2 regions of the Halomonas sp. BDJS001 genome follow, and region 2 is predicted to be linked to the other one. Evidence: predicted binding sites of a transcription regulator. Region 2 holds the regulator's gene; the other holds the start of a gene.

Region 1 (4,128 bases), 770 kb from region 2:
TGGTCAAGGTGGTGAATACCAGTTCGCCGTATTCACCGTCTGGCAGGGCGTCACCGCTGACCGGGTCGATGATCTCGGGGTAGAAATGATCTTCCCAGATGGTCGGGCCATCTTTGGTTTCCAGGCACTCCATGGCCACGCCGGGCCCCATCACTTCCGACAGGCCATAGATATCCAATGCGTCGATACCCAGGCGCTTCTCAAGAGCAGTACGCATGCTGTCGGTCCAGGGTTCTGCACCGAAAATGCCGGTACGCAGCGGCAGTGTGTGGGGGTCGATGCCCTGGCGCTCCATCTCGTCCGCAATATTGAGCATATACGAGGGAGTGACCATGATGATGTCCGGCTCGAAATCACGGATCAACTGCACCTGTTTCTCGGTCTGACCACCCGACATGGGGATCACCGCGCAACCCAGGCGCTCGGCGCCGTAATGGGCACCCAGACCGCCGGTGAACAGGCCATAACCGTAGGCCACATGCACCTTGTCGTTGCGGCTGCCGCCGGCGGCGCGGATCGAGCGCGCCATCACATCAGACCACACATCGATATCGCTCTGGGTGTAGCCCACCACCGTAGGCTGCCCGGTGGTGCCGCTGGAGGCATGGATGCGAACGATCTCGCTCATCGGTGTGGCCAACATGCCGAACGGGTAGTTGTCGCGCAAATCAGCCTTGGTGGTAAAAGGCAGTTTGGAGAGATCCGCCAGCGTCTGGATATCGTTGGGATGCACTCCAGCCTTGTCGAAGGAGTGGCGGTAGAACGGCACATTGTCGTAAGCGTGCTTAAGGCTCCACTGCAGGCGCTTGAGTTGAGTGGCGCGGAGTTCGTCGACGCTGGCGGTTTCCAGAGGGTCGAGAGTTGCAGTGTCGATACGCGTTACGGGCTGATTCATCAGGGGGCTCCGATCAAGCTAGTTGTTATTGGGCTAGTTTTAGTAGTGCTTATAAGCGCGCAGTGATCAGCGCGTCTTTCATTGGCTCTCTCCAGCAGTGGTGTCTTCCAAGCGTCGTACGCTGCCGCGAATTTTGTAAGAGCGCCCGCGGAACAAGGCGATGGTGTCGCCGTGCTGATTGCGCAATGTAATGTCATAAATGCCAGTACGCCCACGGCGGCTGCGCTCTTCGGCGGTGGCGGTGATCTCGTCGCCCAGCTGGCCGGGGCCTAGATAGTCGATACTACAACCAGCAGCGACTGTGGCTTCATCGTAGCTGTTGCAGGCAAATGCGAAGGCGGAATCGGCGAGGGCAAATAGAAATCCGCCATGGCAGTGGCCGTGCCCCTGCACCATGTCCTGACGCACGGTCATGGTCAGTTCGGCGAAGCCGGGCGCCACGCGGGTAATGCGCATCCCCAGCCCTTGGCTGGCATGGTCGCGGGAAAACATCGCATCGGCACAGGCTTCTGCCAGTTGTTGTGGCGTCAGTTGGGCATCATTCATGAATGTTCTCCTCGCTCATAGCTTTGCGACGTAGTCGGTAAGAACTGCGATAGCGCTCTTCGCCGTAGCTCTTTTGTAGGTGCATTAGGGCGCGGTGGAAGGGCTGGCATATCACTCTCCCTTGAAGGTGGGACGGCGTTTTTCCATGAAAGCGCTGACGCCTTCGCGGTAATCTTCGCTGCGCCCAGCAAGGCGTTGCAGGTCACGTTCCAGGTCGAGCTGCTCGTTGAAACTATTATCGCTGCTGGCATGCAGGGCGCGTTTAATCAGTGCCAGGCCATGGGTGGGTTGAGTGGCCAGGTGGCGGGCCATACTCATGGCTTCTTCTTGCAGTGCTTCATCGTCGACGCAGCGCCAGATCATGCCCCACTGCTCGGCGGTCTCGGCGGGGAGCTTGTCGCCGAGCATCGCCAAGCCCTTGGCGCGAGCCATGCCCACTAAGTTAGGCAGTGTCCAGGTGCCGCCTGAGTCCGGAATCAAGCCGATCTTACAAAAGGCCTGAATAAAGCTTGCGGAGCGGGCCGCCAGCACGATGTCGCAGGCCAGGGCGATATTGGCCCCAGCGCCAGCTGCTACGCCGTTCACCGCACAAATGGTGGGGAATGGCATGTCCTTGAAGGCACGCAGCATGGGGTTGTAGCGTTTCTCCAGCGACTCGCCGAGGTCGGGGGCCTGCTCGCCGGGCGCGACGCTACGGTCGGAAAGATCCTGACCGGCGCAGAAGCCTCGGCCGTTGCCCGTCAGTAACAAAGCGCGAACGCTTGAGTCCTGGCGCACGGCTTTTAGCACCTTGCGCATCTCGGCATGCATTTCGGTATTGAAGCTGTTCAAGCTTTCGGGGCGGTTCAGGGTGATACAGGCGACGCCGTCTTCCACGCTGTAAAGCAGGAGCGCTTGGCTCATGGGTAATGTCCTTGTGTCAGTGCCCTTGAAAAGTGGCAGGTCGTTTTTATTGGAAGGCGCGCATACCCTTTTCGCGGTCGTCGGTGCCCGCCAGTGACCGTTCGGCCTGTGGTGTACAGGGTTAATATCTGTCGAGTATAGAATTATTTTGATACACATCAATATCGTATTCTCATTTATGGTGTGTCGCTTATTGTTGTTTTTGGTAATTTATGCCTTGCTAACAGTGGTTTGTGGGGATTTTTTGCGAATATAAGGTAATGGTTAGACGATGGTATAAAAAAGCGAAGTGCGTCTAGAAATCTGACTTATAGCCGGGGTAAATCGAGTTTTTAGCTAACCGTGTGCCAATTCTGAAGAAGCCCGTGACAGGTAAAGTGTTTGATGTTTTGTTACGTAAAATATAATCTTCGTTGATATAGCGTATCAAAATAGATTGAGCGCTGGAGCGCCCCATAACGCAATCAGCGCAGCAAAGGCGCGATAACCCTAGGTGACTACACAACTGACGGGGCAGGGGTCGAACAGTTCGAAGAGCGGGCGATGGGGGCAGCGTCCCACACGGCCAATCAAGCTAACGGAGAGTGTGATGCCTTACTATCGACTTGAAGGGGTGACGCCGGTGGTACACCCGTCCGCCTATGTCCACCCTACTGCGGTGTTAATTGGCGACGTAATCGTAGGCCCCAACTGTTATGTAGGCCCCGGCGCGGTGATGCGTGGTGATTTCGGGCGGCTGGTGCTGGAAGAGGGGGCTAACCTTCAGGATACCTGTGTGATGCACGGCTTTCCGGGCTGCGTCACCAAGGTTGAGAAGGATGGCCATATCGGCCATGGCGCGGTACTGCATGGCTGCGTGATTGGGCGTGATGCCATGGTTGGCATGAACGCCGTAGTGATGGATGGCGCCAAGATTGCTGAACGCTCTATCGTGGCGGCGGCAGCGTTCGTCAAGGCGGGCTTCGAGTGTGAGCCCCAGTCGCTGGTGATGGGGGCTCCCGCAAAGGTAAAGCGCCCGCTGAGTGATGAGGAGTTCGCCTGGAAGCAGCAGGGCACCCAGGAGTATCAGCGCTTAGTAACCCGTTGCCGTGACAGCTTGGAACCCTGTGAGCCGCTGGCAGAACTCGATGCTGATCGTCCAGCCTTGCTGGCTGGTGATACTCAACCCAAGCAGCAGACGTTGGATCAGTCGCCACAGCCATAAGGTGCGTTATGCCCGATGTGATGACTGATTAAGCAGTCTCGTTAGGCGTTCAATCCAGCCCGCCGAAGCGCTGGTAGAAGCTGGGGCCTGGGGCGGGTAGTGGGCCCTCGGCGTTTTCCAGATGTTGATCCAGCCAGCGTTCTGCACGTTCGTAGAGCAAACGATAAAGGTTGCGGCAGAGCTGATGGGCGTAGCGGCCTTCCCACGCCGTGGGGAGTAGTTCCTCAGGCAGGAGGGGGTCGCGTAATTGAACCTTGCGATACTCGTGAATAAGCAAGGTGCGGGCAATGAAACACTCTTCCTGCCCCAAATGGTTCTCTGCGTTGAGGGCATTCCAGAGTGGGCGAAACTTAACGAGAAAACGTTGGTAGAGCTCGGCTAATTCGTCGAGGTTCCAGCTCTCTCTGACCTGGAGACGCAGCGGCTTGCTGGTCATGGGCTCCATGGTTTGCGTCTGCATTACAATCGTATCGTCTGCTGCATCCAGTTCTTGCAAGGCCGCCATGGTCTCTGCACATGACAGCGTGGGATGCGCCAGCACGCCCTGAGCAAAACTACCAAAGCCTAGCCATTCAAGCTC
Region 2 (4,128 bases):
CTGGCCACGGGCCTGGCCGCGCGCCAGCTCAGCCATTTGATTCGCCACCCGGCAACGCGCAGCGTGGCGGCACTGACGATTATCGCTTTTGCCCTGTGGCAGCTGTGGACGCTTTCGGCACACAACCTCCATTAGTATGACGTGGCTCAACGTTTCCCCCCACTCTGGGGGTTAGTCTAGCGGCATTTCCTAACGTCGGAGTGCCCCTTCATGCCCGTTCATGCCCCCGCTGCCTTGCCCATTGCATCTGCGGCAGCCGCCACTCCTATGCAGCCGGTATGGGATGAAGCCTTGCTGCGCCGCTACGACACTAGCGGCCCGCGCTATACTTCCTACCCTACGGCTCTGTCGTTTCACGACCAGTTTACGCCTGACGACCTGACCCAGGCGCTGGAGCGTAGCAATGCCAGTAAGCGTTCACTCTCACTGTATGTTCACGTACCCTTCTGCCGCAAGATCTGCTTCTACTGCGCGTGTAACAAAATCGCCACCAAGAACACCGCTCTGGCCGAGCCTTATATAGCCCGGCTAGACCGCGAGATGGTGCTGACTGCCCGCCACTTGAATACCTCACGACCAGTGGAGCAATTGCACTGGGGTGGCGGTACGCCGACCTTTCTCAGCTTGAATCAGATGGGTGACCTGATTGATCGCCTGGACGCCCGTTTTGGCCTTTCATCGTCTGCTGATCGCGATTACGCCATTGAGATAGACCCTCGCGAAGCGGATGTGTTTACCCTGCGTCACCTACAGTCGTTAGGCTTTAACCGTATTAGTCTGGGCGTGCAGGATTTAAGCCCGCTGGTGCAGAAAGCGATTAACCGCATTCAGCCTCGGGTACTTACCGAAACGCTGATGGAGGAGGCGCACCGCCTGGGCTTTCGCTCGCTCAATATTGATCTTATTTACGGGTTACCGTTTCAGACAGAAAAGAGCTTTGCGAATACGCTTCGCCAGGTAATTGACCTCAACCCCGCGCGTCTTTCCGTGTTTAATTACGCGCACATGCCGGAGCGATTTGCCCCCCAGCGGCGTATTAACGTCGACGACTTGCCGGGTGGCGAAGAGAAATTGGCAATTCTGCGCGCCACCATCGAGATGCTTACCGCGGCAGGCTACGTGCATATCGGCATGGATCACTTTGCCCGCCCTGACGATAGCCTGGCCATTGCCCAGCGCGACGGTTCGCTACAGCGCAACTTCCAAGGCTACTCCAGCCACGCCCAGTGCGATTTAATCGGGCTTGGCGTTTCGGCAATTTCGCGCATCGATGACGTCTATGCGCAGAACCCTAGCGACCTGGCGCGCTATGAAGCGGCGTTGGATCAAGGCAAGCTTGCCACCGTACGCGGCGTGCGGCTGAGTGACGACGACCTAATCCGCCGGGATGTGATTGAGCGGCTGATGTGCGATATGGGCATTGATCTGGCGGCGGTCAGCCAGCGCTGGAACATTGATGCCCCCCGCTATTTTGCACCCGCGCTGGAACGTTTACAGGGCGCCGAGCAAGATGGCCTAATCATCCGTAGAGGTGATCAACTTATTGCCACGCCCATGGGGCGGCTGCTTATTCGCCATTTAGCCATGGCGTTCGATGCCCATCTTTCTGGGCAAACGGGACAGCGCTACTCTAAGATTGTCTAATCATCTTATTGCAGGCATGCTAACGCCACTACAATAAGTAAGAATTTACTAATTTTACCCTGACCCACTCAAGGAGCATCGTATGTTGGAACCCATGAGCAGCCGGCGCTCGCTACTCCACGAAGCGCGCTGCCAAACCTGCAGCCTTAGCTCGCTGTGCCTGCCGCTTGCCCTTGAGTTGGACGATATGGGGCAGTTCGATGCGATTATTCGCCGCCGTGCGCCGCTGAAAAAAGGCGAGCCTCTGTTTCGCCAAGGTGACACTTTCACCAGCGTTTACGCGGTGCGTTCAGGGAGTTTGAAACAGATCACCGCTGAAGGTAACGGCAGCGAACAGTTGACAAACTTCTACCTGCCCAGTGAACTGGTGGGACTGGATGGCATTGACGAAGAGCACTACCCCGGTAGCGTTATTGCACTGGAAACCACCACCGTCTGCGAGATCCCTTTTGACCGTCTGGATCTACTCTCGGAAGAGATCCCTGAGCTACGTGGCCAGCTGTATCGCAGCATGAGCAAAGAGTTACGTGATGATCGTCGTATGATGCGTCTGCTGTCGCGTAAAACCGCGGATCAGCGGCTGGCGAGCTTCCTGATTACGCTCTCGGATCGTTTTCGTCGCCGGGGCTACTCACCCTATAGTTTTCGCCTCTCAATGCCCAGAGCCGATATTGGCAACTACCTGGGCTTAGCAGTGGAAACCGTCAGCCGCATTTTAAGCCGCTTTCAGCAGCAGAACGTGGTAGCGGTTTCCGGGCGAGAGGTCAATATTCTCGACATGCCGCGCTTGATTACCCTCGCTGAAGAGGAAGAGCAAACGGTTAGCTGACGTTAAAGGCCTGGATGCGCCCTGCCAGCAGTTCCGCCTGTTTGGCCTCTAAGCCTTCAAAATCAAACAGGCTGCGGTCTGCCAACTGGGAGGGCGCAATATTGGTCACCGCTTTAAACATGCTTTCCAGGCGGCCCGGAAACTTTTTGTCCCACTCGGCGAGCATCTCTTTGACCACCTGACGCTGCATATTGGGCTGTGAGCCGCAGAGGTTGCAGGGGATGATCGGGAATTCCATCAACCGCGAAAATTCAGCAATATCAGCCTCTTTGCAGTAAGCCAATGGGCGAATAACGATATTTTTTCCATCATCGGATAACAGCTTGGGCGGCATCGCTTTCAGGTTGCCGCCGAAGAACATATTCAGAAACAGGGTTTCGAGGATATCTTCCCGATGATGGCCAAGAGCAATCTTATTGGCGCCAATCTCTTCGGCAAACCCATACAGCGAGCCACGCCGCAGCCGTGAACAGAGCGCGCAGGTGGTTTTGCCTTCTGGGGTCTTCTCCTTCACCACCGAATAGGTATCGCGCTCGACAATATGGTACTCCACGCCCAGCTTATCCAGATAGGCAGGCAGCACGTGTTCGGGAAAACCCGGCTGCTTCTGATCCAGATTGACCGCCACCAGTGAAAAATTAACCGGCGCATTGCGCTGCAAGTTGCGCAGAATCTCCAGCATGGTGTAGCTGTCCTTGCCGCCGGATAGGCACACCATCACGCGGTCGCCTTCATTGATCATTTGGTAATCAATAATCGCATTGCCCACTTCCCGGCGCAGACGCTTTTGCAGCTTGTTAAATTCACGCTTCTGCTTGGCATCAGCCAGCTCTGGCTGGTTTTGCTCAGCGTTAGCTGGGGTGGCTACAACTGTATCAAGGTGAGCAGGATCAAAGTGATCAAGAGATTGCATGGTATAGGCACTGCCGAGGGTATGGTGAAGAGAAGAGGTGCTACACAGAAATAATTGGGGGCTATTCTAACAACACTCTTCGCCTTGACCCAACTACTCGTGGCTCCTCCCTAAGCAGCCTGTGCCATAACACGCTGCAGGCGCATATACAGCAGTGCGCTGGCGGTGGCCTCGCCCAGTACGCTCTGCACGCCCATGGCGGGCACCTGCCAGCATGCCAACGCCTGGGTGAAGCTGCTGGGCGCTTCTACCTGGGGATGCAGTCGCCGCAGTTGGCGCTGATGCAGTCTCGCCACATCGACTTGGGCATTGGGCAGAGCAAAATTTAGCCGCTTGGTAAGCAGTGTATTCAACGCCCCAATACGCTGCTCCAACTGCCAGCCCACTATGGGTCGATTGCCGATAAATTCCACTAACGCGCTCAAGTTAGCGCTGCTTGGCGGCTGCACCTCCCCGGCCTCGCACAGCAAATGATGACGGCGCAGCGTCGCGCTCTCGGGCTGTTTCGTATTGCCTAGCGTCATCACAAAAGCGCGGCTGGTTCGTACCTGCTGCTGGCTTAGCGCCACCGCAGCCAAGCTGATCACCGGCGATGACGACGTGGGCGCTGTCGTACAGGCGAGTGCTACCAGCTCCTCGCCCATATAAGGTTGAAACAGCCAGGCATAGGGAGAGTCTGCACAACGCCGACGATCACTTTCGCGGCGCAACAAGGTGCGCAATGAACCGCTAAATAGCGCTA

The links. The regulator FNR, encoded in region 2, switches genes on or off when oxygen is low (the NO sensors DNR and NnrR bind a similar motif). The targets are predictions, from matches to a motif close to TTGATNTANATCAA.
Region 1: paaG (2-(1,2-epoxy-1,2-dihydrophenyl)acetyl-CoA isomerase PaaG) is a predicted target of FNR. The motif match lies at 2,493-2,506, and genes of this name have one in related genera.

Annotation. Positions count from the first base shown of each region.
Region 1 covers NZ_CP110535.1:4,447,384-4,451,511, reverse strand. The annotation lists gene paaK (phenylacetate--CoA ligase PaaK) at 1-895, opposite strand, end outside; gene paaI (hydroxyphenylacetyl-CoA thioesterase PaaI) at 974-1,441, opposite strand; gene paaG (2-(1,2-epoxy-1,2-dihydrophenyl)acetyl-CoA isomerase PaaG) at 1,553-2,344, opposite strand; gene paaY (phenylacetic acid degradation protein PaaY) at 2,934-3,548, shown strand; gene paaX (phenylacetic acid degradation operon negative regulatory protein PaaX) at 3,598-4,128, opposite strand, start outside.
Region 2 covers NZ_CP110535.1:3,673,729-3,677,856, forward strand. The annotation lists gene OM794_RS17145 (sulfite exporter TauE/SafE family protein) at 1-135, shown strand, start outside; gene hemN (oxygen-independent coproporphyrinogen III oxidase) at 211-1,644, shown strand; gene fnr (fumarate/nitrate reduction transcriptional regulator Fnr) at 1,727-2,473, shown strand; gene ttcA (tRNA 2-thiocytidine(32) synthetase TtcA) at 2,466-3,386, opposite strand; gene OM794_RS17165 (DNA polymerase III subunit epsilon) at 3,497-4,128, opposite strand, start outside.